DNA from 4 places in the Alteromonas sp. 5NS40-0096 genome. Region 4 is predicted to be linked to each of the others. Evidence: predicted binding sites of a transcription regulator. Region 4 holds the regulator's gene; each other region holds the start of a gene.
What was found. The regulator sigma-54, encoded in region 4, starts transcription at its own class of promoters, with help from an activator protein. The targets are predictions, from matches to a motif close to GTTGGCACGNNNNTNGNNT.
Positions count from the first base shown of each region.

Region 1: AC27G9_RS09765 (PEP-CTERM sorting domain-containing protein) is a predicted target of sigma-54. The motif match lies at 4,267-4,285, and genes of this name have one in related genera.
Region 2: AC27G9_RS10645 (PEP-CTERM sorting domain-containing protein) is a predicted target of sigma-54. The motif match lies at 5,143-5,161, and genes of this name have one in related genera.
Region 3: fliE (flagellar hook-basal body complex protein FliE) is a predicted target of sigma-54. The motif match lies at 3,666-3,684, and genes of this name have one in related genera.

Region 1 covers NZ_BAAJLQ010000002.1:880,597-887,869, forward strand. The annotation lists gene AC27G9_RS09750 (GNAT family N-acetyltransferase) at 1-142, opposite strand, end outside; gene AC27G9_RS09755 (glycosyltransferase) at 385-1,455, shown strand; gene prsT (XrtA/PEP-CTERM system TPR-repeat protein PrsT) at 1,470-4,190, shown strand; gene AC27G9_RS09765 (PEP-CTERM sorting domain-containing protein) at 4,328-5,197, shown strand; gene AC27G9_RS09770 (PEP-CTERM/exosortase system-associated acyltransferase) at 5,753-6,580, opposite strand; gene AC27G9_RS09775 (YdcF family protein) at 6,690-7,273, opposite strand, start outside.
Region 2 covers NZ_BAAJLQ010000003.1:159,329-166,601, reverse strand. The annotation lists gene AC27G9_RS10670 (alpha/beta hydrolase) at 1-561, opposite strand, end outside; gene AC27G9_RS10665 (lysophospholipid acyltransferase family protein) at 670-1,542, opposite strand; gene AC27G9_RS10660 (BCCT family transporter) at 1,718-3,286, shown strand; gene AC27G9_RS10655 (chalcone isomerase family protein) at 3,417-4,031, shown strand; gene AC27G9_RS10650 (alpha/beta fold hydrolase) at 4,054-4,863, shown strand; gene AC27G9_RS10645 (PEP-CTERM sorting domain-containing protein) at 5,188-5,931, shown strand; gene sdhD (succinate dehydrogenase, hydrophobic membrane anchor protein) at 5,978-6,313, opposite strand; gene sdhC (succinate dehydrogenase, cytochrome b556 subunit) at 6,318-6,698, opposite strand; gene AC27G9_RS10630 (helix-turn-helix domain-containing protein) at 6,924-7,273, shown strand, end outside.
Region 3 covers NZ_BAAJLQ010000003.1:507,768-515,040, forward strand. The annotation lists gene AC27G9_RS12200 (sigma-54 dependent transcriptional regulator) at 1-935, shown strand, start outside; gene AC27G9_RS12205 (sensor histidine kinase) at 1,072-2,223, shown strand; gene AC27G9_RS12210 (sigma-54-dependent transcriptional regulator) at 2,223-3,569, shown strand; gene fliE (flagellar hook-basal body complex protein FliE) at 3,737-4,066, shown strand; gene fliF (flagellar basal-body MS-ring/collar protein FliF) at 4,081-5,778, shown strand; gene fliG (flagellar motor switch protein FliG) at 5,788-6,825, shown strand; gene fliH (flagellar assembly protein FliH) at 6,854-7,273, shown strand, end outside.
Region 4 covers NZ_BAAJLQ010000002.1:274,921-282,193, forward strand. The annotation lists gene AC27G9_RS07140 (HPr family phosphocarrier protein) at 1-225, opposite strand, end outside; gene rapZ (RNase adapter RapZ) at 222-1,067, opposite strand; gene ptsN (PTS IIA-like nitrogen regulatory protein PtsN) at 1,092-1,535, opposite strand; gene hpf (ribosome hibernation promoting factor) at 1,545-1,832, opposite strand; gene AC27G9_RS07160 (RNA polymerase factor sigma-54) at 1,858-3,342, opposite strand; gene lptB (LPS export ABC transporter ATP-binding protein) at 3,449-4,174, opposite strand; gene lptA (lipopolysaccharide transport periplasmic protein LptA) at 4,174-4,737, opposite strand; gene lptC (LPS export ABC transporter periplasmic protein LptC) at 4,706-5,269, opposite strand; gene kdsC (3-deoxy-manno-octulosonate-8-phosphatase KdsC) at 5,266-5,814, opposite strand; gene AC27G9_RS07185 (KpsF/GutQ family sugar-phosphate isomerase) at 5,820-6,791, opposite strand; gene AC27G9_RS07190 (calcium/sodium antiporter) at 6,791-7,273, opposite strand, start outside.

The sequences.
Region 1 (7,273 bases), 610 kb from region 4:
CTCCACTGCGATGAAGCCAGAGTTGCCTATACTTGAAAACTTTATGCCTGGTATTCAAGGTTTCAACAAACAGGGCTAAACCACATACTTCTTTATTGACGTTCGCTTCAACCGACCACAATGTTTGATTTGTCTTCAACATGAGATCGAGCCAAGGATAAATCCAATTTGGCGATAAAAATGCGTTACTGTTCGTTTTTGAGTAAAGTTGAGACCAGATTTCTCTTAGCGACTGAATGTTTGAATAATCAATTCTAGTTATATTTACTTTGACGGTATCATTCTGGTCCATTTAGATAAAAACAGTTCGTTTGTTAACGTAGATATCTTATAGTGTATACCGCCACTCGAATCAATGGCGGTATCAATTTAATCGGTGTTCTGATGAAAAGAAAAATAGTACATCTCGTTTACAGTATGGGGTGTGGCGGACTTGAAAAAGTCATTGTAAATCTGATAAATAATTCTAGTGACCAGTTTGAGCATAGCATCATTACCTTAACGCCAGACCACGAGATGGTAGGCTTAATAAATAGAGATATTGCAGTCTATTCTTTGGACAAAAAGCCTGGTAAAGACTTGGGTTGTCACCTTCGACTTTTTCGGTTACTTCGTCAGATCAAAGCTGACGCTATTAACACCTACAATTTTGGCACTATCGAGTATCACGTAATGGCGTTCTTAGCGTCGGTACCTTTGAGAGTACATAGTGATCACGGCCACGGAGGTGACGCGGCGGACGGATTAAACAAAAAGAACAACTTTATTCGACGTATCGCCTCTTTTTTCGTCAATGACTATATCGTCGTGTCCAAAGACTTGAGAGATTGGGTATCAAACACCGTAAAAATTAAACCCAATAGGCTACACTTGATTCAAAATGGCGTCGTTGTTGAAGATGACGTTCCTCTGCAATCAGAACCAAAAAAAACGTTGTGCACTGTTGGCCGCTTAGATGCGGTGAAAAATCAAACTCTTCTTATTGAGGCGTTTGCAGACGTTACCGCGTCAGCATCTGGGAGTGATTTGAAGCTTAAAATAATCGGTGATGGGCCGGAGAGGGCCAAATTAGAGAGTCTCGCTCACGAATTAAACCTTGAAAGCAAAATTGATTTTATGGGGTATAGGGAAGACATTCGCGAACAGTTGTTAACATCCGATATTTTTATCCTCACATCTCATTATGAAGCAATGCCAATGACGATTCTTGAAGCTATGGCTCTCAAAATTCCAGTCGTTACCACTGATGTTGGAGGTATTAGGCATTTTATCGGTGACGATTCAGTGTCTTTTGTGCCAGCAGGTGGAAAACAAGAGCTAGTCGAGAAAATTATAAAATACACGGCCAAACCAGATGTGTTGGTTGAGCGTGTCGAGAATGCATATACACTGGTGAAGAGTAAATATTCTATTGAAGCCATGTGTGCCAATTATGAAGAAATTTATGGAAGGTAGTAGAGATAACTAAAATGAAAATACAAAAATCAAAACTAGGATGGGTTTTCTGCCTTGCGTCTTTGTCACTTGTCGGCTGTGAGAGACAAAATGAAGAAGAGCAATTTGCGCTGGCTCAAAAAGCACTAATCGATAAAAATTACGCTGAATCAGAGGTCATTTTAAAAAATCTGATTCGCACTGACAGCAACAATGCGAGCTACAATTCTGCACTTGGCGCTGTGTATTTCTACCAAGGTAAGTTTGAAAATGCTGAGAAGGAATTTTCAAAAGTCAGTAAAACGCCTTCGTTGAGCCCACAAGATAGCAGGCTTTGGCTTCAGTCTATGTTGTTCACTGATGACGTTGCCGGTATTCGAAGTGCAATTAAATCACATAGCAACGTGATACCGACCTCGACGCAAACCTATTACTTACTGAAATCAGACCGTGACTTCGACATTGCTTCTGTGAATCTCGATACTCAGGATACCTTGGGCATTTTGTCGGCCTGTGCTGTAAAGCGCCTGGAGACTGGAGCTGCCGAAGCGTTAGCCTGCATTAACGAGTCGGGTGTGAAAGACGACAATTACGAGTACTTGTTCGATAAAGCCAATTACAGCCTGGTTTCTGGTGATACTGAGCAATTTAAAGCGGCGGTGCTCGAGCTCAATAATGCGTTTGCCGATTCAGCAATGTTTAAAATATTGGCTGTCGATGCATTCGCTCGTGTTGGAGAGTTAGAAGAGGCTGAAATTCGCTTAGATAGCCTATTGAAACAGTACTCTGAGCAGCCGTTTCTAAATTATCTACAATCAGTCATCGATTACAATAAAGGTAATTATGAAGAGGCTAAGCTTTTTGCAGAAAAAGCCATCTCGTTCGGGTTCGACAATCGAAAGTCTCGTTTGATTGCAGCGTTGAGTGCTTATTTTGAGGAAGCGTTTGAACAGTCTTATCAGCACTTTCAGCCTTTGAAGTCGACGCTGGAGTTTGGCTCTCCAGAATACCGTATTTATGCCGCTACGTTACTCACTTTGGGATACAAAGAAGAGGCTGTCACGACATTGAATAACATGACAGACCTTACATCCAGTGACCTTTCGTTGTTTTCTGCGGCCTCGGAATACATCCAAAATAGCCAAGGGAAGCAATCTGCGCTTGATTTGTTGGGGCGCTTTGATGACTTGTTAGAGACAGGCGGTGAGGGTTTTGTAGAACTAAATGTTGAGAAATTGGGATTAGACGATGTTTCAGCGCTCGCTAATTTAGAAAGTCTTCGTTCGAGCGGCGAGAACTCACTTAAATTGTCGTCTTCTTTAGCCAACTACTATATTTCAAGTGGTGATACAGCTAAAGCGTTGGAGATTGCTGAAGAGGTAAAAGGTGGAGAGAACGGCGAGTACGTTAGCCTACTCATAAAAGCGCTAGTTGAACTACGTAAACAGCAAGTGGATACAGCCGAGGATTTGTTCCAACAGCTTTTGACATTAAACGAGGGATCGGTACCTGCTCTTGTATTCTTTGTTGATAGAAACATTGACAAAAAAGACTATGAAAGCGCTAGGTCATACTCCGATAAGCTAATTGAAGCTATCCCGAATTCTATACTCGCCGTTACAAGACATTTACGTGTGCTTTCGGAATCTGGTGCTACCGATGATATTCAACCATTTTTGAAATCAATTTATGAGGCGAAGTCTGACAGTGTCAATCACGCGGCTTTGTACGCATCGACTTTACTTAATTCTGGTAATGCGACAGCAGCCATAGATGTACTATCTGGATTTGATTCTGACGATACTGCGTCTCCTTTGTACTGGATTACTTTAGCTAAAAGCCAGTCGTTGCTGAGAGACTTAGAAGGCGTCAATCGAACCATTGAACGTTGGGTAAAGGCGTCTCCTAATTTTAAGCCCGCCTATTTGTTTAGTTCTAATTTGTTGGAGTTGATGGGCGATGTAAAAGGGTCGTCGACGATTCTTGCGAAAGCGCAAAGAGCCTTTCCTAATGACGAGGAAGTGAAGCTGTTGCTGGCATCCAACTACGTGACGCTAGGCAACTTCAGGCGAGCGGAACGAGAGATAACGCAGCTTTCTGATTCAGCTCGCCAGTCGCCAGGTTACAAATGGTTGATGGCTCAAATAGAAATCAACAAGGATAACTTCGAGAAAGCTTCACTATTACTCGAAAGTTACATGGAGGAAAGACCGAGTTATAACGCTTTGTTGAGGTTAGTAGAGACCTACCGTAGGCAAGGGCGATTAGAAGACGCCATTTCAAAAGTGTCTACGCACACTGATAAGTATCCTTCTGACATTGATGCATTGGCGTTACTTGGTGAACTCTACATAGCTAAAGATCATCGCAAAGCAATTGAATTGTACAGACAGGTTGTGTCTGAAAATGAGAGCAATGCAATTGCATTAAACAACCTTGCTTGGTTACTGCATGTAAACGACAACAATCAAGAAGCTGAAGCGTTTGCGAAGCAGGCGGTTGATTTAGCGCCGGCGTCTCCTGATTTCCTCGATACGTACGGTATGATTTTGTTGAGAAATGGCAATGTCACCAGTGCTGTTAGAAATTTGAGAAAGGCTCTGACCAGTAGTAATGGTGCTGCGTCTGTAAAATTACATTTAGCCGAAGCGTTAATGATTTCTGGCGACAAGTCTGAAGCCAATAGCGTTTTGAATAGCATAGTGACAAATAATCCCGGGGTAGAGAAAGAAAAACTACGGATCGCGGCTTTGTAAGCGAGTAGACTGTCAGTTTTTTTTACGATACCTAAATGGTGTTTTTAAAAAGTTTATAAAAATCAGTTATTTAAAAGTTGGCACGCTTGGTGCATTGTTTATAGCGAACTAACTTAACGACTCTTGTAGAGGACAACATGAAAAAGATTCTAGCAATTTCAACTCTATTATTAGCGAGCGCTTCTGCAAATGCTGGCGTAGTAAGTGCGGCTGGTGGTGTTTCTTGGGAAACAGGCGGTAATACTTTACCTAACTTCAGCGCAACAATCGATTTCACTCAGTGGTGGACAACTGATAATACTGCTGACGTAAATGGTGGAACTTTGGCGGGTACGTCAATTGCACCAACAGTATCAAGCCTTGGTACTTCTTTAGCTTTGGGCGACGCTCCTGAATTGGTTGGTGCTGGTAAATTCCAACTAGGTACTGGCGTTGGTGAGCCAAACTGTAATGGTTGCGAACTGACTTTCGCATTCGGTGGTCTTTTCTTCCAAGCTGATCCAAACGAGCCAATTGATGCAACAGATGGCTGGTTGAACGTATATGTTGATTACGACAAAGTTGGTGGTCAATTCGACGAAGCACTAATTGTTGATGCAGCTAGCGCAGCTACTCAAGCTGTAAATGCAACTGATGGCACACTATGGGTAAGCCTAGCGTTAAGAGATTTCATCTATACTCCAACTGCTGACTACCTTGCACTTGGTGAGCCTCTACTTGACGGTAACTCTGCATTCTTCGGTGAAGTTCTTGGTGGTATCGCTGCAGACAACTTCGTTACTGACTTCTTCTTAGGTGTTTATGAAGCTGATGCGTTCGGTCTAACTTCACGTTTTGATGACAACCGTCGTGCACCAAACGATGCGTCAGGTCTAAACGTACAGAACTACAGTGTTCGTGGTACTGGTAACGTAGAAGCTGCAACTGTTGTTGAGCCTTCTACTATTGCATTGTTCGGTTTATCTCTAATCGGCTTCGGTGCGGCACAGCGTCGTAAAAAGAAGTAAGATATTCTTAATATGACAAAAGGCTCCTTCAAGGAGCCTTTTTTGTGCCTGTACAATTGTAAAACTTGCCAAATCTATTGGTTGAGTGCGGTGTACCGCAGTTGGGGATAAGTAAGTATTGAACCATACATTGACCAATCCTCAGATTTGTAATTGGCTCAGTACCAAAATATTGTAAATAAACGTTAAAGCCGAACATAAATCGAAAACTTGTTCGCGTTTGGCCAAAGCTCTACGGCCCCGCGTGAACCTCATTACAATTGCAGATTACTCTTTTGGGTATCGGGGAGCGTTGTGTGTTGCCAACTATTTAACATTCGTTTAGAGATAGTTGCTCGTTTTGACTTTGTGCTGTTTCGGATAATGTTAACGTTTGAATCACGGGGCTTACAGCGTTTTCAATGTCTGTTTAAGAGGTGATTAACGAACAATGATGCGTCGAAATCGGATGAATAAAGTAAACAATAAGGCAGGTCTCAGTAACTAATTATCTAAGACAGAAGAGCCGCAGTAGGACCGATGTTAAACACGAAGGTTCTGTTTCTTTGGCGGTTTTTAATGTTTGCGGTTTAAGCCATTTTGGATATCTTTTAGCATTTTCGCGAAGCTAGGGGTAAGGCTCTTTTCTAACAGACTTTGATTAATGTAATAGGGCGCGCGCCGGCCATGATAATCGACAACGGGACCGATTTGTTGAAACTTGATTCCGACGAAACTCATACTTCGAGCTAACCGCGGTTCCATCATTACGTATGCGTGCTTAATACCTTCTTGTAATGCTAGCGCTGCAGCGGCGAAATAGAGCCCTACCGCGATAAAAGGAAAACATCTAAGCTCTGTTTCTGAATAGGTTTGTTGATTGATAACACCCACAGCCGCGCCGTCAAAATTATCCATTTGGCGACGCCTGAACTCTTTAGGGACAGCGAGTCTAGATACCTCACAAATATCACGTCTATCGAAATTGGCGGGGCTTAAAATGTCATCGGTAATCGAGCCTAGGCAATACTTTTCGATAGGCAATTGTTGATCATCTTCAGTTGGACGAACAATTCTAACGGTACCGGCAAAGTGTTCAGAACTGACGTGTTGAATCAAACAATGCATCGAAAATGCATCGAAATCGTCAATTTCTAAACCGTTTTCTTTTTCTTCCTCAAACTTGAGTTCTTCACAATAAACATTGTGTCTGATCTTATAAACTTCGTTCTTTAAATTTTGATCGACCGCAATAAGTGGTGTGAGATAGGTAGCAAAATGTGAAGATATGTAATTTGCTTCTCTTAGTTTGCTATAGCCAGACAAAAGTTTACCTAACTTGTTGTTTTTACCAACTAGCTGGCTCATTTTGTCTAGAATACTTTTACTGCGTTGGTCGCTCATGTACGTCCTTTACAGACCGAAAGAGTTCATTCAGTGTAGCAGAGAATCTGAGAAAAAAGGAGTTAATTCATTCGTTTAATTACTATAAGTTATATTTATCGGGTACGAGCTAGTTTGCTAAGAACTTGTATTTTAGCTCGGATAAATAAGCGTATAGTGCCATTCTTGTTTTTTCTAAAGCCTGTTGAGACGGCATTGAAATATAGGGGGTTAAGTGGCTTTTGCTTTTATAATCAACGGGGAAATACAAAGCGGAATTGACGATTGGTTCGAGCATGCTGTTAAGCCTTCTTACATGCGTAGCAGAAGAAACGACCCAAACATTCTTGTCTTTAAGAATGGCATGAGCAGACTTGATTTCTTCAAGAGTTGTTGTGCCTTTATGCGTTCCGAGTATTTTGTCTTCCGGTACGTTTAAGGATGTCATGAACTCGAGCACTTTGCTCGTATAGTTTACGCTCTCGTCATCTAAAAAATGTCCTCCTGTAACTAAGATTGGGCTATTGGTTTGAAAGTGTAATCTCACAGCCTCAACGTTTCGTTGCAGTGAACATTCTGCCCAGCGAGAAATTTCCGAAACGTCACCTTGAGTACTGTAATAGCAAGCGAGAACATAGATAATGTCGGGTTTTTGCGCTTCAACTGTACGCTGTGCTTTATGGTATTCAAGGGGGTAGAGAAGCAATTCGCCAA
Region 2 (7,273 bases), on a different contig from region 4:
GAAATTGTAGGGGCCTGCAATGCCGGCAAAACCACGGATATTCCTCGGCGTCATTCCCACTTTCGCCAGATAACGCGCGTCGGTACTGAGTAATGCACCTGTGTGTGCGCCAGCTGAATGGCCAGACAGGAACAGGCGATTTGGGTCGCCGCCAAATCGAGCAATATTGCTTTTCACCCAAGCCAACGTTTGCGCGCCATCTTCGATAAACGCAGGGAATCTCCCCTCAGGATATTTCGTGTAATCCGGAACGACAACAACATACCCACGACGAACAAAGGCATCGGCAGCAAAGTAATAAAGATCTTTGTTTCCCCAGTACCAAGCACCACCGTGAATAAAGACAATGACAGGCGCTAGAGCTTGTGAGTGTTGTGCGGGGTAGACGTCCAACTTTTGCCAGGGCTCATTGCCAAATGCGATATCGCTATCAACATCAATGGGTTGAGAAATTTTCAGCGCGGTGTTGAGCACCGTCATGCCTAAGACACGAATATCGCCAAAAACGAAAAACGCGCCTCCTAATACAAGTGAAATACCTATCAGTAAGTATTTTTTCACAGTAAGAAACCCTAGCATTGTTTCAAAAAAGCACAGTGTGCCCCAGAACCCCAAGTTGAGTCACATTTTCTTACGTGATACTTAGATATTAAAGCGTGTTGGTCACCACTATCTTGTCATGCTTTGGGATCCGTTACGAATCGCGCCAGTATCTTGCACTTTTTGATACAAAAATTGGGTCAGTGCCAAACGACTATCGAACACCTCCATTTGACTCCAGTTAATTGGCTCACCAATATCAAATTCCACGGCTGAGTGGAACTTATTGAGGGCTTCATTGACCAGTAGTGCCATTCGCAGCGGAAGCGCAATGTGTGAGGCGACATGGAACAAACGACTATTCTGCCCGTGGAAAAACACCGGCACCACGGTCGCATGCGTGTCTCTAACGAGTTTTGCAGTAAACGTACTCCACGGGCCGTCAACCACTCGTCCGAAACCTCGTCTATCTGCAGTCGACACCATTCCTGAAGGAAAAACAATAATCGGGATATCTTGTTCTAAACAGGCCTTCGCTACTTTTTTAGAGCGAATATTCGTCTTCATTGCCTGCCTATCATTGCTAAAATCAATAGGCAAAAAATAGGGAGCAAGATCTTTATCCTGACACAGTAGAGCATTGATCAAAATGCGAAACTCTCCCCGAGTTTTTGCCGCAAGCTCGCACAGAATTAAGCCATCGACCACACCAAAGGGATGATTCGCAACAAAGACTAATGGGCCGGAACGAGGGATGCGGTCGAGCTGAGTAGATGGGTAAAATCTATGAATTTTCGCCAAGTTCAGGGCGTCAGTGAAAAAATCTTCAACAGAAAAAGGCGACTGCTTGAGTTCGTTGTAAATGCCTTCCAACTTTTTGCGGCCCAATATGACTTCCAACGTCGAGACAAACGTTCGAATCAGCCAAGGATCATGGGGCTCTACGTAGGTAATTCGCGGATTGTCACGCAAATACGGCGCGGCGACAAAACTATCAGACATGTTCACACTCTATTTTAAAGTCACACCACACTGGGCCACTGTATCACTAGAGCGTGTTTGAGTGACAATATTATTACAGCACCACTCACTATTCTGACGTCAAATTGTGATACGGTAACCTTACGCTAAAATACACAAACCAAAAAGCAAGGGGACCCTCATCCGTATTCATCAATTGATTCCGTCTGTCCGCCCTATTGTTTTTTGGCCCCCGTTCACCTTGCTATTCGTCGCCATGATATTAAGTTTCGTCAATCTAGAGCAGTACCTCTCCACTGTGACGGCAATCAATACTTGGATACTGGCAACCTTTTCATGGCTCTTTAGTTATTCCACCTTTGCATTGTTGATGAGTCTCTTCATTGTTCTGGTTTCACCTTTGGGAAAAGTTCGGATAGGTGGAGAACATGCCAAGCCCCTATTGACCAAATGGCGTTGGTTCTCAATTACACTATGCACCACCATTGCAACAGGCATATTATTCTGGTCGTCGGCTGAACCTCTGTATCATATGTACTCGCCGCCGCCCTCGCTGGCTATTGAGAGTAATTCACCACAAGCACAGCAATTTGCCATGGCGACGATGTTTATGCACTGGTCGTTCACGCCCTATGCCATATATTGTGTGCCAGCTCTCGTCTTTGCTCTGTGTTTTTACAACCTGAAAAAGCCTTTCTCTATCAGTGCATCATTGAGCTTGTTAGTCGGCGATCGTATTTTTGGAAAACCCGCTCAGTTGATCGATGGTATCGCTCTGTTTGCGCTTGTTGCTGGCATGGCCGCGTCACTCGGCACAGGTATCTTGATATTGGGTGGCGGCATTGCCTCATTCACCGGCATCGATAATTCTACGTTTTTGATGGCCGGTGTAGCGCTTGCTATCGTTGCGACCTTTGTTCTGTCAGCGGTGAGTGGTTTAAAAAAGGGCATCGCCCGACTTTCGAATATCAACGCCCAAGTGTTTATTTCGATATTCTTTTTCGTCATGCTGTTTGGCCCAACGCGGGAAGTCATTACCGCTGGGCAAGAAGGATTAGTCGCCTATTTGGATTCATTTGTCTCAAGGAGCTTAGATACCTACGTCGCAAAAGACGACGGCTGGTCGCAAGATTGGACGGTATTTTACTGGGCAAATTGGTACGCTTGGGCTCCTGTTACCGCTCTGTTTTTAGGGAAAATTTCCGTCGGTTACACCGTCAGAGCTTTCATTGCGATTAATTTGATAATACCAGCTATTGCGGGAATAGTGTGGATGACGGCATTTTCAGGCACGACATTATATATAGACCAGCTGCTCAATGGCGCCTTGTACCAGCAACTTCAAACCGCGGGGCCAGAGTCCGTGATCTATTCTGTATTTGACTCACTTCCCTTTTCGGAGCTTATTGCTGCGGTATTTATTGTGGTGACCTTCATTTCGTTTGTTACCGCAGCAGACTCCAATACCGATGTCATTAGTCAGCTTTGTCAAAATGATAGAGAAACACAAACGTCTGCCAGTTCTACATCGTTGAAATACATATGGGGTGCGAGTATCGGCATCATTGCCTGGGTTATGGTTAGCTATGCCAGCATAGAAGGTGTGAAGATGATGTCTAACTTAGGTGGGTTACCCGCTATGTTTATTATCATTGGGGCAAATGTCGGACTACTGATACTCGTTGTAACAAAACTGCGCGGTGGGACATTTGAGCCTCATCAATCTGCTTATAAAGATCAATCTAATTCCCGCTCTCAAACGTAAATAATAAGTATTGGAACTAGTTTATAACGTAAAGTTATGCGATATTTTGTACATAATGCAAGCTGAGTGGCCGGACTAGGCCCTTTAACACGCGATTATGATATCTGAACTGACAGCGCCTCGACGCGCAATGACAACAGGATTCTTAGCTTGGCTACTGATGCTAGGAAGCGTGCCCCCTGCGTTTGCAAAAATCGACGATATCCTATTCCATCCGCGCCTCGACGTGACCTACGACAATCAAACTGTCGGATTATCTCTCACTGGGCATGCCAAACGAAAAATCATGTTTTTCCCGGTTTACTCCGTCGCCCACTACGTCAACCCTAACGACATTGTTGCGCCGGACGGTGACGTGTATGAGGCCATAATGGCTTCTCCAAGCCCAAAACAAATATCGATTGTCTTTGACCGAGATTTAGACGCTGAAAAAGTTCAAAAAACACTGACGAAAGGCGTAAATAAAAATTGCGTTGGCGACGAGTTTTCGCAAGTAAGCGCAGCGTTAGATCAGTTTAAACAGCTTATTAACCAGGACGTAAAGCGCAATGATCTGTTCGTTTTACGTTGGTTACCTGATGGACGACTATTGTCCATCTACGAAGGCGAGGTTGTCGGTGAGGTTCAAAGTCCTCTGTTGTCGCGATTACTCTGGTCAATATGGCTTGGCGATCACGCCGTAGTCGATCGAGAAAAGATGATTGCTAACCTGAGTGCACCTGCCGCAACACAATCAAAACAATAAAAACAAAGGGCTCCAATAGTCAATGAAAGTAGTAAAAGGAAAAGTCAATGTTGGTCGGTTTGAAGTACCTTATCGCATCTACGGTGAGGCACAAGAAACGATCATATGCGTAAGTGGCGCCAAACAAACTATGGCGGCATGGAGAAGCTTTGTTAGCCGTTTTGTAGAGCAGTACTCTGTTGTTGTATTCGACTTACCCGGTCAAGGTCGAGCCAAGGTGTTATCTGGAGATCCTGCGATTGGATTCGATGAACAACAAGAAGTGCTTGTTCGAGTGATTTCTGAAACGAATCGCAACGGCAAAGTCACTATCGCTGCTGCATCCTGGGGAACCATAGTATCAGCCGCTGTTGCGGCAAAACATCCGGAAATGATCGATAAGCTGATGCTCGGTAGCTTTGGTGTCAAACCGAACAGAGAGATCCTCGGCGTCATTCACGCCGGAAAATCCCTGTTTGAAGAAGGCCGAACCGAGGATATCGCACCATTAATGATACAAAGTTTTGGGCAATTCATTCCCGAATCGCAAAAACGGCAAATCGTTGAACAATTCAGTACCATGACCCATGAAGAGTTCTTGAGTTTCTATGCACATTGCATGTTTGTAGAGCAAACCGAAGACTTAGAAGAGCATATTGATCTATCAAAAATTACCGCTAAAACGCTAATTATGAATGGTGAATTCGATATGATTTTGGACCATGAACAAATTCGGGCGGTTTCTGATCGGATCCCAAATTGTGTGTTCAAATTGATCCCGGAGGTAGGCCATTTCCTGCACTGGGAACGCCCAGAGCTATTGAATACCTATAGCGACTTTTTGTCTGCCTAGTTTACCTATTGGGGCGGACAAAGTCCGGCCCCACTTTGTCAATACAGCGAAATTCAAACGGTATCGGTCGCCCTTTTCCTTGTCCACTGACCCGAATCGATCTGCCTAGACGTCACCAGTTCTCGTCCTACAAAGATGCGATCCCTATCGTAGCGTCTTCTTCCTTTTCAACCACCAAATCTAATCGTTCAATTGCGTTTAGTTTTAAAATTCGCAATGCATTTTGCAAAATCCCATGGCACCAAAAACAATTTAATCAATGAAATCATACAGTTATATTTTGGCACATTATTGGCAACTTCTCAGTTTTAATGGAGGAGAAGCATGATGAAAGTGAGCAAAACCTTGTTTACCGTATTTTTCACAACTTTGATGATGACCAACGCTCATGGGGCGCTCATTTTCACGTTATCGGCACCGGAGGAGCAATACGCGTCAACCACATCGCCCACGATAGTAGAAACGTTCGATGATTGGCAATCTGGTAAATTTACTGGCACCAAAACCAATGCATTTGGCACCTATGAAGCAACTCGAGGTAAGGTCAAAATCAATAGCGCGAATAAATGGGGAGGGTCCGGTGGTTCAGGTAAATACCTATTTATTCCGAGAGGCGGCAATGAAATGACCCTGACTTTCACACAACCTGTCGGTTATTTTGGTTTTTGGTGGAGTGCTGGAGACGGAGGCAATCGCCTTGGCGTAAAAACTCGGACTCAAGATTTTGAGTTCTCAACGAGCGATATCCTCAATTCGCCATCTTTGACTGCGGCACACTACGGCAATCCATCGTGGGGCAATCCAAGTTCTCCTGCTCAGTATCACGCCAATTGGGAACCGTTTGCTTTCGTTAACCTGTTCGCCGATACACGCCTCGACGAGATTGAATCCATTCGCTTTTATGGCAGCAACTTTGAAAGTGATAATCACACGGTCATTAGACAACTTATTAGACCGACAGGTGCACGGATCGCTCAGTTTGGCGTAACCGCCGTACCCTCGCCGGCATCCTTTAGTCTACTGGCGATGGCACTAGCGTTCTTAGTCATAAGACGCCGTAAACAATAGACATAAAAAAAGCAGGCTTAAGCCTGCTTTTCTCTTTAATGTGTAGTTACCACAAAATGTACAAACCAAAAGCGAGTAATCCAATTGAAGCAACCGTATAAAAAGTATGGAACATAACGCCGAACCCGGGAATCGGTACCTTTTGTGTATAGTCGGTGCCAATTTGCCACCCGGCTAATAGCGAGTTTACCATCGCAATAACAAGGGTTACTGACGCAAACACTTTGAACCATGTCGCTGTATGGAAGGCTGACCAAGTAGCATAATCTATGCTGTCCATTGATAAAATAGAGCCAATGTAAACGCCCGCAAAAACAAAGATCAATACATTGCTAAAACGTTGGAACAACCACTCTCTTACACCATTGCGTTTTGTTGTCATGATCTTATCCCCATACCCAAAATGCGGTTAGTATGCTCAGCACAATACCTAATCCCAGTGCCACTTGTGATATTAAGCGGCCACCTTCCAAGGTTTCAAAAAAACCAAACTCTTGAATAATATGCTTGAGGCCACCACACACGTAATAACCAAGAGCTGTTAAAAAGCCCCACGCGAAAAACTGTGCAATAACATTATTTGACAGCATCGCTTGTACATTTTGCAAACCCTGCGCATTGGATAGCGAAACGTAGAGTGTTGGAAGAAAATAAAACAACCCAACCCAGATAACAACCGCACTAATTCGGTGTAAAATCGATGCCAATCCCATTACTGGGAGCTTGATCGTAGCCAGGTCTAAATTTTTAGGCCGATTTCGGTTCATTCACAACTCCTTACATCTGACAGCTCAACGAAAAAAGCGATAAGAGCTATTAAAAATTTGCTCTATTCTAATTTGCTAACGCCCACAACTCAAACGGTAATCAGTATCAATCCTTTGAATACACAATGAATTAGCGTGCTAAAATGCAGATTGATTATTGATACTAAAACGTCACTGTGAATGGTTTACTATAATAGTGGCTTCTCGCAAACTGAATAAGAGTAAATGATAGAGTTAGAACCTAGTGCTCGTCGCTATTCAAATCAAGGTGAACCATCACTCACTCACCTGCCTAGATGGGGAATGAGTTTATCGTCTCAGCACTATCACTATCATTTGTATCCCCCAAAACGTCATCGCTTTCATTGCAAAATTGATAAGTTCGTCCTGCTTCATACCTTTTCTCATGGTAAGGGCTTGTTGACTGCGGATCATCGACAAACCCGTAAGCAAGAAATTGAGGCGCACAGTACTTTTTTGTTTCCAGCCAATCAGTATTTTCATATCGACTTTGATGATCCACCAGAGTACATCGCAATAGGTATCGAACTCGACGTTGCCCCAACGGCCTTGGT
Region 3 (7,273 bases), on a different contig from region 4:
CGCGAAAAGATGGCCCTTTCATCCCTGTAAACTGTGGTGCAATACCCGGAGAACTATTGGAAAGTGAACTCTTTGGTCATGAAAAGGGAGCGTTTACCGGTGCAATCAGTGCCCGTAAAGGCCGTTTTGAATTAGCCGAAGGCGGCACACTGTTTTTGGATGAAATAGGCGATATGCCCTTGCAAATGCAGGTGAAACTGCTTCGCGTGTTGCAAGAACGTACTTATGAGCGAGTCGGCGGCACTCGACCGATTCAGTGTAATGTGAGAATTATTGCTGCTACTCATCGCAATCTTGAAACCATGATCAAAGAAGACAAGTTCCGTGAGGATTTGTACTACCGTTTGAATGTGTTTCCAATAGACAGCCCAGCGTTGCGCGAGCGCAGAGAAGACATTCCACTGCTGCTACAAGAACTCATTTCTCGATTGAGCAATGACGGTGGAGTCAATGTTCGTTTTACAGAAAACGCGATTGCATCACTTATGGAACACGAGTGGGCGGGTAACGTCAGAGAGTTGTCTAATTTAGTCGAAAGACTCTCTATTTTGTACCCAGATCAAATCGTAGATGTACCCGACTTGCCCCCTAAGTATCAATATGGCGAAGTTGAAAGTTACCAGCCAGATTATCCAGAAGAATTGCTGGAAAGGCAGGCATTTAACGAGCTATTTGCAGAAGCCGCTGCAGCTGATGATTCGGAGGAAGCGGAGCAAGAAGAGTTTGTTAATTCAGTTTCCTTGAGTTCGGCATTGCCGGTTGAAGGAGTCAACCTCAAAGAATACTTATCTGAACTCGAAATAACGTTAATTCAACAAGCGCTTGATCAAACCGAATGGGTTGTTGCTAGAGCGGCTGATAAGCTAGGTATGCGCAGAACCACGTTGGTTGAGAAAATGCGCAAGTATGATATCCAAAGGGAAGGCGAAGCCTAGTCGCGTTCCCAAGTCATATTTTTGACGCCGAGTCAGTGCCTCATTTTTCATTGTAAATCATTGAAATTTAAGAAATAAAAAATTGGCATGGCAAATGCTTTATCTCACCCATCTGAAAGAGTGAGGTGTGATTGCCATGGCATTTGAAAGTAATTTAGAGTATTCGACTTCCGACGTTCATTCGTATGAAGGCGTCGCATACAGTGCCGCCAGTGCATCACCCGAAAACCTAACGGTTACCACCCAAAGTGAACTGGATGCTTTGCGCAAACAGTCATCACAGTTACAGCACCTTCTGCAGGTAATGCCTGCAGGTGTCATCGTACTCGATGGCAAAGGTAGAGTTAGGCAGGCCAATCATCAAGCGAAGGACTTGCTTGGCGAGCCTTTAGAAGGGCAAGTTTGGCGTACGATAATTACTCGTTCATTCAAACCTCGCGCCGATGACGGCCACGAGGTATCGTTGGTGGACGGTCGTCGAGTTAAGCTTTCTATTACGCCTTTGGAAAACGAACCAGGGCAGCTTATCGTTATTACGGATCTGACCGAAACTCGGCAGCTTCAGGCTCGAGTCAGCCATATGCAGAAATTGTCATCACTGGGCAAGATGGTGGCGTCGCTCGCTCACCAAGTTCGTACTCCCTTATCTGCTGCCATGTTGTATGCGTCTAACTTAAAGCGAAAAGGTTTAGCGCCCGAGGCCAGTCATCAATTTGCCAACAAACTGAATGACAGATTGAAAGAACTTGAGAGCCAAGTTAATGACATGTTGTTGTTCGCTAAGTCAGGTGATGACCAAGTGGTAAGTTGTTTGTCACTGGCTGATATTCGCGGCGCTGTAGAACCGAACAGCGAAACCTTATCACAACAGCATCAATTGAACCTCGTGTTTAATGGTTTCGACCAACATGCAAGCGTGATGGGTAATATCACCTCTTTGCAGGGGGCGATTCTTAACCTAGTTCACAATGCCTGCCAAGTCTCACCAAAGGGATCGACAATAAGTCTCTCTGCAAATATCTTCGATGGTCAGCTCTGCCTATCTGTTGCAGACGCTGGGCCCGGTGTGGCTGATGAACACAAAGACAAAATATTTGAGCCTTTTTTCACTACCAAGACCCAAGGCACTGGGCTTGGCTTGGCAGTAGTCAAAACCGTAGCACACGCACATCAAGGTAAATTGAGTGTTATCAATGCGCCATCGCGCGGTGCGGTTTTCACTATTGCTCTTCCTTTGATTTCACCTAATAGCCAAACCGCAAATGTATCAGTAAGTGGAGCAGCATAATGAACCAAACAACTATTCTTATCGTTGAAGACGATGCCGGCTTAAGAGAGGCGCTTGTTGATACACTTCTGTTAGGGGGATACCGTGTTCTCGCTGCCGACAGCGCGGAAGAAGCGTTGGTTGTACTCTCTAATCACGTTGTCGATTTAGTGGTAAGCGATATTCAGATGGGCGGTATGAATGGGTTAAGTCTGCTCAAAAATATCAAAACCAAATTCTCTCAATTACCCGTATTATTGATGACGGCCTACGCTACGATTGACGATGCGGTTCAAGCAATGCGAGATGGTGCTACAGATTACCTATCCAAACCATTCTCTCCTGAAGTTTTGCTGAACTTAGTTGGTCGTTACGCGCCAGCACAGCGCGTCGAATCGAGAACGCCGATAGTGGCTGATGCCTCGAGTTTGAAGTTACTTACTTTGGCTGAAAAAGTGGCGCGCTCTGAAGCGAATGTAATGGTGCTTGGGCCAAGTGGTTCAGGCAAAGAGGTATTATCTCGATACATTCACGATAAATCTCCGCGAAATGAAGCCCCTTTTGTTGCAATTAACTGTGCTGCTATTCCAGAGAACATGCTGGAGGCGACGCTGTTTGGTTACGAAAAAGGTGCATTCACGGGGGCGATTCAAGCCTGTCCCGGAAAATTTGAACAAGCACAAAGTGGCACCATTTTACTCGACGAAATCACCGAGATGGACTTAGCGTTGCAAGCTAAGTTATTACGTGTACTGCAAGAGCGAGAGGTCGAGCGTTTAGGCGGCCGTAAAACCATTAAATTGGATGTAAGGGTCATTGCAACAAGTAACAGAGACCTCAAGCAGGCAGTAGACGCAGGCGAATTTAGAGAAGATTTGTACTATCGATTGAATGTGTTTCCACTGACATGGCTGCCACTTGGTCAGCGCACTGGAGACATAGTGCCTCTTGCAGAACATCTATTGGTGCGTCATGCGTCAAGTAATGGCAGCCAATGCCCCAAGCTCAGTGCGGCAGCACGAAACAAACTGACCCAATATTCGTGGCCCGGTAATGTTCGAGAGTTGGAAAACGTGATCCAGCGGGCACTGATTTTAGCTGATTCTGAAGTGATTGATTCGGATGATTTAATGTTAGAAAGTGCTGAGGCAATCGCCGTGCCTACAGATTCCATCGATGTGACAGACCAAGACGCAAGTCGCTTGGGCTCTGAATTGAGGCAACAAGAACATCAAATTATCCTTGATACCTTGCAATTGTGTAACGGCAAACGCAAAGATGTCGCCGAAAAGTTAGGTATCAGTCCACGTACATTGAGATATAAACTCGCGAGGATGCGTGAGGATGGTATTCAAGTACCAGCATAGTGTCGGTAAGACGTAAAAAAAGCAGCGCAAGCTGCTTTTTTTGTGTCATTTTATTGGCGTGTAACTCTATCTTTATGAATTTTATAGGTTTTTAAAGTTGGTTCGGTAATTGCAGAAAGTGATTATTAGCGAAATAGCGCTCGAGCACTTAACCGAGGTAAGCCAAGATGGATGTGAAAGCCAATAGTTTGTATCAAGAAATGCAGGCCATGATCGGACAAACGCGTTTGCAACCGGAAATGCCTGTTGATCAAATTCAACCTACTCACTCAGGCCAGGACTTTGCCACCATGCTAAAAAACGCGGTTGATGGCGTGAACAGTATGCAACTCGAGTCAAAACAAATGCAGCAGCGATTTGAAATGGGTGACACCAGTTTGAGTTTAGCGGAAGTGATGGTTGCTAAGGAAAAGTCCGGTATCGCATTTGAAGCGACACTGCAGGTACGCAATAAAGTCTTGGAAGCGTACAAAGAAATAATGAATATGCCGGTGTAATTGGGGTTTGAGAGATGGCTGAAGCGACTGGAACAGATTTAACGATTGCCGATTCGGGAATGGGAACCGACACCGAGGCAGAACAACGCTCGGGATTTATGGACGCCATCGGCAGTGCCGATATGATGCGTCAGATCACGCTAGTGGTCGTGCTAGTTATTTGTGTCGCCATTGCCATTTTTATCGTCATTTGGGTGCAAGAGCCTGATTATCGTCCATTGGGAAAAATGGAAACACAAGAGCTTATCGAAACACTCGACTATCTCGACGCTAATCAAATTGACTACAAATTAGAAGGTAACCTTGTTTCCGTAAGGGCCGAACAGTACCAAGATATTAAACTAGGTATGACGAGGCAGGGCGTATCGGGTAAGCCTGAGGCGGGCGCCGATATCATCATGCAAGACATGGGATTTGGTGTTAGTCAACGAGTTGAAATGGAACGCCTTAAGCATGCAAGAGAGCAAATGATTGCTCGAACGATTGAAGACATCAGCAGTATTCAAAAGTCTCGGGTGCTACTGGCAATGCCAAAGGAGAATGTATTTGCTCGACGTGAGAAAAAGGCCAGTGCAACTGTTGTCTTGACAGCCAAGCGCGGCGCCGTTATCTCGGCAGAAGAAGTCGATGCGGTAGTAGATATCGTTGCTTCTGCTGTGCAAGGAATGGAGCCGTCGAGAGTGACGGTGACTGACAGCAATGGACGCTTGCTGAATTCGGGTTCACAAGATTCGCTTAGTGCACGTGCCCGCAAAGAATATGAAATCGAGCAGCAACGGGAGCAAGAATACCTTCACAAAATTGACGCCATCTTGATACCCGTTTTAGGTTTGGGTAACTACACTGCGCAAGCCGATGTCACCATGGACTTTACTTCGGTTGAGCAAACACAACGCCGTTACAATCCCGACCTGCCGGCCGTTCGAAGTGAAATGTTGATAGAGGAAAACAGTGTTGGCCAAGTGGCTGGTGGTATTCCAGGAGCATTGACGAATCAACCGCCGCTAGAATCGAATATCCCAGAAAACGCAGTAGGGCGTGATGTCGAACAAGTTGTACCAGGCCGCAACAGTAAAGAAACGACACGAAACTACGAGCTAGATACGACCATTAGTCACACCAAGCAACAAACCGGGGTTATCCGTCGTTTGAGCGTATCTGTCGCAGTGGACTACACCGCAACTACAGCAGAGGATGGCACTGTTACAACGGAGCCTCGCAATCAAGAAGAATTGCTCAACATTCGCCGTTTATTACAAGGCGGTATCGGTTTCGATGTTACCCGCGGTGACTCTCTCGAGGTGGTCAGTATTCCTTTCCGCAGAGTTGATGCCGGTGAGGTCGAAGATGTACCGCTTTGGGAACAACCTGGAATGTGGCCTAAAATTAAGTTCGTAAGTGGCTTTTTATTGGCATTGGTCCTCATATTGGTTGTTGTTCGTCCAATCGTTAAGAAACTGCTTAATCCTGAAGATGCACAAGCGGGAGATGAGTTTGATGCAGATGAAGCACTTGACTTGGGTGACGAAACCATCAGCATGCTGAGCCAGGAGTTTGATGAGGGAGCGGTTGGTTTTGCTCCGGATGGTTCATTGATGCTGCCGGACTTACACAAAGATGAAGATGTATTGAAAGCCGTTCGTGCCCTTGTTGCCAACGAACCTGAATTATCCGCCCAAGTCGTGAAGGGCTGGCTGCTACAAGACGAGTAAGGTAAAGAGATGTCTGAAGAATTAGCGACAACAGAACCCGGGTATGATGTCAGTAAGCTCGAAGGTGTCGAGAAAGCTGCCATATTACTGCTTAGCTTGTCAGAAGAAGATGCAGCACAAATTTTAAAGCACTTAGAGCCAAAGCAAGTGCAAAAATTGGGTGCCGAGATGGCGAAAATCGATGATATGACACAGTCGAAAATTACGGCTGTACATAAACATTTCATCGAGGAAATTCAAAATTACTCAACCATTGGTTTCCAAAGCCAAGACTTTGTTAAGCGTGCATTAACGGCTGCCTTGGGTGAAGACAAAGCAGCGAATCTCATTGATCAAATTCTCATGGGAAGCGGCGCGAAAGGCTTGGACTCACTCAAGTGGATGGATTCCAAACAAGTGGCCAGTATCATCCGCAACGAGCACCCCCAAATTCAAACGATTGTTATGTCGTATTTGGAGCCAGAGCAATCCGCCGAAATCTTGTCCCAGTTCCCTGAAAAAGTCAGGCTGGATCTGTTGATGCGGGTTGCCAACTTGGAAGAAGTTCAACCAGCTGCGCTACAAGAATTGAACGAAATCATGGAGAAACAGTTTGCCGGACAGGCCGGTGCACAAGCCGCGAAGATGGGCGGCCTTAAGTCTGCTGCTGACATTATGAACTATCTCGACACCAATATTGAAGGTCAGCTCATGGATGCGATTCGTGAGCAAGATGAAGAAATGAGTCAACAGATTCAAGACTTGATGTTTGTCTTTGATAACCTCGTCGATGTCGATGACAGAGGCATTCAAGCCATTCTTCGTGAAGTGCAACAAGACGCCTTGCTCAAAGCCATCAAAGGGGCCGACGAAGAGCTCAAGAATAAGATCACGGCGAATATGTCTAAACGTGCCGCAGAAATGTTGGTTGATGATCTCGAGGCAATGGGCCCAGTACGCATCAGTGAAGTGGAAACAGCACAAAAAGAAATCCTATCGGTTGCTCGACGCTTGGCAGACTCCGGCGAGATCATGCTTGGCGGTGGTGGCGGGGAAGAATTCCTCTAATGTTGTTGATTCAAAATAGGTATGACGTATGTCAGTAAAGCGCCTCAATCCAGATGAAGTCGATGCTAAAACGTGGGACATTCCCTACGTTGAGTCGGTTGTGAAAGCGCATGAAGAAAACAAAACGAATGCGCTAAATCGACGGTCAGATTGGGTATATGAACCTCCTGAAGAAGAGGAAGAAATTCTACCGCCTACTGCTGAAGAAATAGAAGCGATTCGTCAAGCAGCCTATGAAGAAGGTCACAGTGAAGGCAAGCAAATTGGCTACCAAGAAGGAAAAGAAGAAGGTTTAGCCGAGGGTAAAAAAGAAGGATTTGATTCGGGCTTCGAAGAGGGGAAAGCATCGGGTTTAGCTGCAGGCGAAGAGACAATTAACAGTCTTGCCAATCATTGGCAGTCTATGTCCGAACAAATCCATCATCCGTTAGAACAAGTCACTGAACAA
Region 4 (7,273 bases):
TGCCGCTTGCGCGTCGTTGCCTTCACTTACCACATTGACTTGCTCGCCTTGATGACTTTCAAGCATCATTAAGCCTAATACACTATTGGCGTTCGCTTCTTTATCGCCCTTGTGCAGCGTCACATTTGCATCAAACTGATTAGCTAGCTGAACGAGTTGAGTCGCTGCTCTGGCGTGAAGTCCGAGTTTATTAACGATAGTCAGTTGTTTTTCGACTCGATTCATTGGTCCAGTTCCCTATGTCGAATTTGTACGTCCGGGTGTATCTCTTCAAAAATTTTCGCGAGACTTTGCGCGACGAATACTGACCTGTGTTGACCACCTGTACAACCGATTGCCACCGTCACGTAACTGCGATTGTTTCGCTCGAGGTGAGGTAACCAGGTGGCAATGAGGTTTTGTATTTGCAATATGAATTTAGGAACGATGGGTTGAGACCCGAGAAAATTTTCAACAGGCACATCAAGGCCAGTGAGGTGCTTAAGATCGGGTTCCCAGTGAGGGTTGGGTAAAAAGCGGGCGTCAAACACGTAATCCGCATCTTTGGGGATACCGTGTTTAAAACCGAATGATTCAAATACGAGTACTAAACGAGAACTTTTTTTGCCTAAAATTCTCTCTCTGATGAGCTCAGCCAGTTGATGGATGGAAAAGCCATCAGTGTCGATATACAAATCGGCGCGTTCAGCGATAGGGGCGAGTAACCCGGATTCGGCTTTAATGGCCTGAGACAAGGACTTATTGAGTTTGGTTAAGGGGTGTAATCTGCGTGTTTCGCTGAAGCGTTTAACTAGAATGTCGTCACTGGCATCAATGTAGACGATGGTCATATCCCAAGTGTCAGGCATGTAGTCCAGTATTTCTACAAGGTCTGCGGGATCTTTTGGTAAGTTTCGAACATCAATACTAACGGCGACTTGGTCGTATTCATCCACCACAGTGTGCGTGAGTGTCGGCAAAAGGTTAACAGGAATGTTATCTACGCAATAATAGCCTAAGTCTTCTAATGCGCGTAAGGCTACAGATTTCCCAGAGCCTGAACGTCCACTTATGATAATTAGTTTCACGGCCCCGTCTCCCTGTATGGTGCGTTAGGCTAATGCTTGAAGAATGTCGTCACTCGTTTTGGCGTTTCGAATCGCTTTAACGGTCGATTTGTCGCTTAGTTTACCCGCTACGGTTGCTAATGTCTGCAAATGCCCCTCGGTTTGCTCTTCTGGCACAAGCAGAGCAAAAAAGATATCGACAGGTTGATCATCGATGGCATCAAAATTTATCGCGGGCGTGCTGGTGACAATAATTGCGGTTACCCGCTCCAGGCCTGCTAGTCTGCCATGGGGAAGAGCAATACCATTACCGATTCCCGTGCTTCCCATACGTTCGCGATTTAACAGTGCACTCAATACGGTAGATTGTTCAACAGACGGGTGATTGTTAGCGGCAATTTCGCTAATAATCTCTAGAATTCGTTTTTTACTATTGCACTGGACCGCACATTGCGTGCGATCCAGGCTGACTATGGCTGTGATATCCATCAGATAGGGTTAGTGCCTTTTCAGTTTTTCCTTATGCTTGATCACTTGGCGATCAAGCTTGTCTACCATACTATCGATGGCGGCGTACATGTCTTCATTTTCCGATGAGGCAAACACTTCCGCTCCGCTAAGGTGCATCGTAGCTTCTGCTTTTTGATTAAGTTTTTCGACATTGAGGATAACATGCACGTTAGATATGTGGTCGAAGTGACGTTCTAGCTTGCTGAACTTGGTGTCGACATAGTTACGCAAAGAATCAGTTATTTCAACATGATGACCAGTAAGGTTTATTTGCATATTTCGTCTTCCTTATAGGTGGAGCCTAAATCAGGCTTTTTCGTTGGTTAGACGGGGGAATCGAGAGAGACTCCCGGTATTTTGCTATTGTCCGCCGGGCAACTTTAATTCCTTGGTCGGCCAACAATTGAGCAATCTTACTATCACTTAATGGTTTACTCGGGGTCTCAGCGGCAACCAGTTTCTTGATCAACGCTCGAATCGCGGTTGACGAACATTCTCCACCAGACTCCGTTGCCACGTGGCTCGAGAAGAAATACTTCAACTCGTAGATACCGCGAGGCGTATGCATATATTTTTGGGTCGTAACGCGAGAGATGGTGGATTCATGCATATCGACCATTTCTGCTACATCGTTTAACACCATTGGTTTCATCATTTCTGGACCGTGTTCGAAGAAACCCATTTGCTGTTGGACAATACAATTTGCCACCTTCATCAGCGTATCGTTTCTCGATTCTAGGCTTTTGATAAACCACTTGGCTTCTTGCATATGTGAGCGAATAAATTGTGAATCACTGCTGCTTCGCGCACTTTTACTCATCGCAGCGTACTGCTGATTAATGCTGAGTTTCGGCAAACTATCCGGGTTGAGTTCAACCACCCAACGGCCGTTCTTCTTCGCGACTGATACATCCGGAATGACGTATTCAGGCTCTTTGGTAATTAACGCTGAGCCCGGTCTAGGATTAAGCCCTTGCAAAAGCACCATTGCTTCTCTGAGCTGGTCTTCTTTTAGCTTAGTCTTACGCATCAGTGTTCGGTAATCTTTGCTACCGAGCAAATCCGCGTAATCGGTTAGCAGCATTTTTGCTTCTGCTAGCCAAGGTGTATCAGGGGGAAACTGATTGAGTTGCACCAATAAACATTCCTGCGGCGTCCGAGATCCTGAACCTAAGGGGTCGAATTGTTGAATTCGCTTCAATACACATTCGACTTCATCCTCTTCGATAAGTTCCTCTGTCTCGTCATCGGTATTCACACTTTGCAGAATATCTTCAACGGTTACCGTTAAATACCCTGACTCATCGATTGAGTCGATAATCGCCATTGCGATTACACGGTCGATATCACTAAATGGTGTCAGACCCATCTGCCAAAGCAAGTGAGCTTGGATATCGTCGGTGGTCTCGCCTTGAAATACTTGGTCGTCATCTGATGCTGCCATAGGTGCAGGGGCCGAAGACGCTGAATAATACTCATCCCATGTACTGTCGATAGGAAGTTCGTCGGGTAACCCGTCTTTTTCTAATGCATCAGAGGTTTCAATATTATCTGAACTAGGTGCAGGAGCTTCGGCAGTGGCATCGTTTTCACTGTCTAAGTTACTTTTTTGCGGTTGATCGCCATCGCCAATATCTTCGACTTCTAAGAGTGGATTTGAGTCGAGTGCTTCTTGGATTTCCTGCTGCAAGTCGAGCGTAGAGAGCTGCAAAAGCTTGATCGCTTGTTGCAACTGAGGGGTCATTGTGAGTTGTTGACTAAACTTTAGCTGTAAAGAAGGTTTCATCTACGTCTTAACTTTCTCATTTTCCTGCTTTTTTACCTTAAACAATGAACCGAGTGCAAGTCCGAATTGCGGTTCCTGTTGGCTCATTTGTAACCCGCTATACTAACTATAGCTTGAATTGCTCTCCTAGGTATACATCTCTTACTTTTTGATTGCTTAAAACTTGCTCTGCGGAGCCCTGAGCAATCAATTCCCCATGACTAACAATGTAGGCTTTTTCACAAACATCAAGGGTTTCACGCACATTGTGGTCGGTTATTAGGATGCCAATTCCGCGGTCGCGCAGATGTTGAATTATTTTTTTTATGTCGTTTACCGAAATGGGGTCGACGCCAGCAAAAGGTTCATCTAGCAATATGAACTGTGGGTTGGCCGCCAACGCTCTCGCAATTTCCACTCGACGCCGTTCTCCACCCGACAAACTCATCCCATTGCTGTTGCGAATATGGTTGATGTTAAATTCGTCCAGCAAAGCGTCAGCTTCCTCTTCTTGTTGCTGACGGTTTAAGTCTTTTCGGGTTTGTAAAATCGCCATGACGTTTTCGTGTACCGTCATTTTGCGGAAAATAGACGCTTCTTGAGGTAAATAACCGATACCTTGGCGCGCGCGCTCATGCATAGGTTGGTGTGTCAGTTCGTTGTCATCAATGTGGATGCTACCCTTGTTCAGTGGCACCAAACCAACAATCATGTAAAACGTTGTCGTCTTACCCGCGCCGTTTGGGCCGAGTAGTCCAACGATTTCGCCACTGGATACCGACAAGCTCACATCGCGTACCACTTGCCTAGAACGATAGGATTTTGCCAAATGAGAGGCAGTTAATGTAGCCATTACTTTGGTTGGTCCTCGTCGTTTTTATCTTCGTCTTTAGATTCGACTTGGTCGGTCAGATCTTTGATGGCTTCAGGCCTAAACACAGTAGTGACTCTGCCATTTTGTTGCTCCGACCCTTGTGCCAACATCTGTTCTTTTTCCATGTCATAGGTAATGGTATCACCGCGCACCATACTGGTGTCTTGCTGTAGCTCTGCATTTCCTTTCAGTGAAATTTTGCGTTTGCTCACTTCATAGCGAATTTCATTGGCCTTGGCATTCACCGATTTACCGTCGGTGACTTGCTGGGTATAGCTCGCGGGATTGCCTCGCGCGATGAATACTTCGTTGCCTTCGCCATCAGTGGCAACCACTTCGACCTCATCCGCTTCGATAACTAACGAGCCTTGGGTGATGTAAACATCAGTTTTGAACAGTGATATTTTGTTAATTCCATCAACAAACTGAGACGCTGAGTCGACTTTTATCGGCTTAGTAAAGTCGGTCTCGTCAGCCAGTGCAAAAGTACTAGCGCTGAGGGCCAGTAAACTAGCTGCCAGGTTTATAAGTGGTTTGTACATGATCAATTAACTCGTATTGTCTGGTATGCAAATCGGCATTGAAGCCATTGCTATTTATAACGTATTGCCCGCCGATTATTACCACGGGCTGATCCGACGTCATGGTTTTTTTGTTCAAGTCGATTTCGATAAACTCTGTTTTTATTGTCTGAACAAAATCGTCGTCGCTCATATTGGTTATGACAACATCTGTTTCTAGCTGAATCAAGTTGTTGTCATAAAGTGTCCCTTCCTTTGCTGTCACCTGCCATGGCGATTCATTTTCACCCACGTATACGGTATACATCGGGTTTTGAAACAGCACGAAACCCAATAGGTCGTAGTGTTCCATTGTGGTAGCGAACACCTCATGATTCAACTTACCATCTGTGTCATACATAGTCGTGGTTAAATTGTTTGCCAAGTACGCTGGCCTCAACGCGTCCACTTTAGCGGATTGTTGGTCTGTCGGCGACTCTTCCATAAACGTTGGCAAGTACATTAGCAATGCCAACACAAAAAGCGCGGAAATACTCAGGCCAAGTCTGTTCACACGCTCGCCCCATGTTGTTCTTCCAAGCGGTCAAGCGCTTGAAGAATGGTGTCGGCAACTTCTCTTACTGCACCAAATCCACCACGATGTTGTGTTATCCAGTTAGCCTTGCTGGCAACGATGGGGTGCGCATCGCTGACCGCAATCTTGACCGCACTGTGGTTAAACATGCCAATGTCAGGCATGTCATCACCAATAGAAGCCACTTGCTCTGGGGCTAAGCCCAAAGACTGTATCAACTCAAGGATGGCTTCAGCTTTGTTTTCTTGACCTTGTATGATGTGCTTTACCGTTAATGATTGCATACGCTGCTGAACTATTGCTGAACGCCTGCCAGTGATGACCGCGACTTCAACGCCGCAGTTAATCAGCGCCTTAACACCGTATCCGTCTCGAGTGTGAAATGCTTTGAGCTCTTCGCCATCATTACCGAGATAAATTCTACCGTCTGAGAACACGCCGTCGATGTCACAAACCAATAATTTGAGTGAGGACAATTTGCTATAGAGAGCGGAATCTAACTCGGTGTAGAGTGTTTTTACCATTGTCATTACAACACTCCGGCTTTGAGTAGCATGTGCATGTTGAAGGCGCCTACTGCTCTATTTTCATCGTTTGTGACAAACAAAGCGCTGATTTTGTGACTTTCCATTAAGTTGATCGCTTCTACTGCCAATTCATTCTCTTGAATCGTCTTGCCACCTTTCGTCATCACTTCACTCACGCTGGTTGCGTGAATGTCAGCCTTGTTGTCGAGAATACGCCTGAGATCGCCGTCGGTAAATACACCGACAAGTATGCCATTGTCATCGAGTATGCCTGTCATCCCCAACCCTTTTTTGGATATCTCGAGCAAGGCTTCTGAAACGCTTGCATCGAGATTGACCAAGGGCATATCGTCAGCCGTTAACATGATGTCATTGACTTTCAGAAGTAGTTTGCGTCCCAAACTACCACCAGGATGAGATAATGCGAAATCTTCGGAGGTGAAACCTTTTGCGTCCAGCAGGGCGACAGCCAGTGCATCCCCCATCACTAAAGTCGCGGTAGTGCTTGATGTTGGCGCTAGCCCTAACGAACAAGCTTCTTTATCAACACTGATATCCAGTACAACATCGGCGTGTTGCCCCAATGAACTTGTCGCACTATTGGTCAATGCAATTGTCGGTACGTTCAAGCGCTTAACGACCGGCAATAAATTCAACAGCTCGCCAGTTTCCCCCGAGTTAGATATTGCAATGAGAACATCGTCTTGGCTTAACATGCCCAAGTCACCGTGATTGGCTTCACCGGGATGCATAAAAAATGAGGGGGTGCCTGTACTGGCTAAGGTGGCGGCGATTTTATTCCCGATATGACCTGATTTCCCCATGCCAGACACTACGACCTTACCTTTGCACTCGAACAAGATATTGCATGCGTCTTCGAAGTGATGGTCGATACGCGATTTTAGTGCCTCAATAGCCTGAGATTCGATATCAATCACTCGGATAGCAGACTGCGCGAAAGAAGCGTGATTCATTAATAAAACAACCAGTATTGGTAAGCAAGGAAACCTGCGACGAGAAAAGCGCCTTCAAAGCGGTTAATTCGGCTTGTTCCCCTGACATTAAAACTAAATACAAACATAAGTAACGTAAGTGCCAACATAACAAATATATCACGTTCGTACGCATTACTATCAACTAATCCGGGGGCGAGTAAACCCGGCATACCCAGAACGGCTAACAAATTAAACATATTTGAGCCGATAATATTGCCCAGCGCCAGATCATCTTCGCCTTTCATCACTCCGGCGATACTCGCAGCTAGCTCAGGTAAACTCGTTCCTAACGCGATGATAGTTAGGCCAATCACCAAATCACTTAAGCCAAAGTAATGGGCGATGGATACCGCCGCTTCTACCATGTAGTTGGCGCTCAATGGCAACAGTATTAGGCCAACGACTACCCAGAATACTGCGGATTTTGTTGAAACATCGCTGGGTATCTCGTCGCTTGTTTC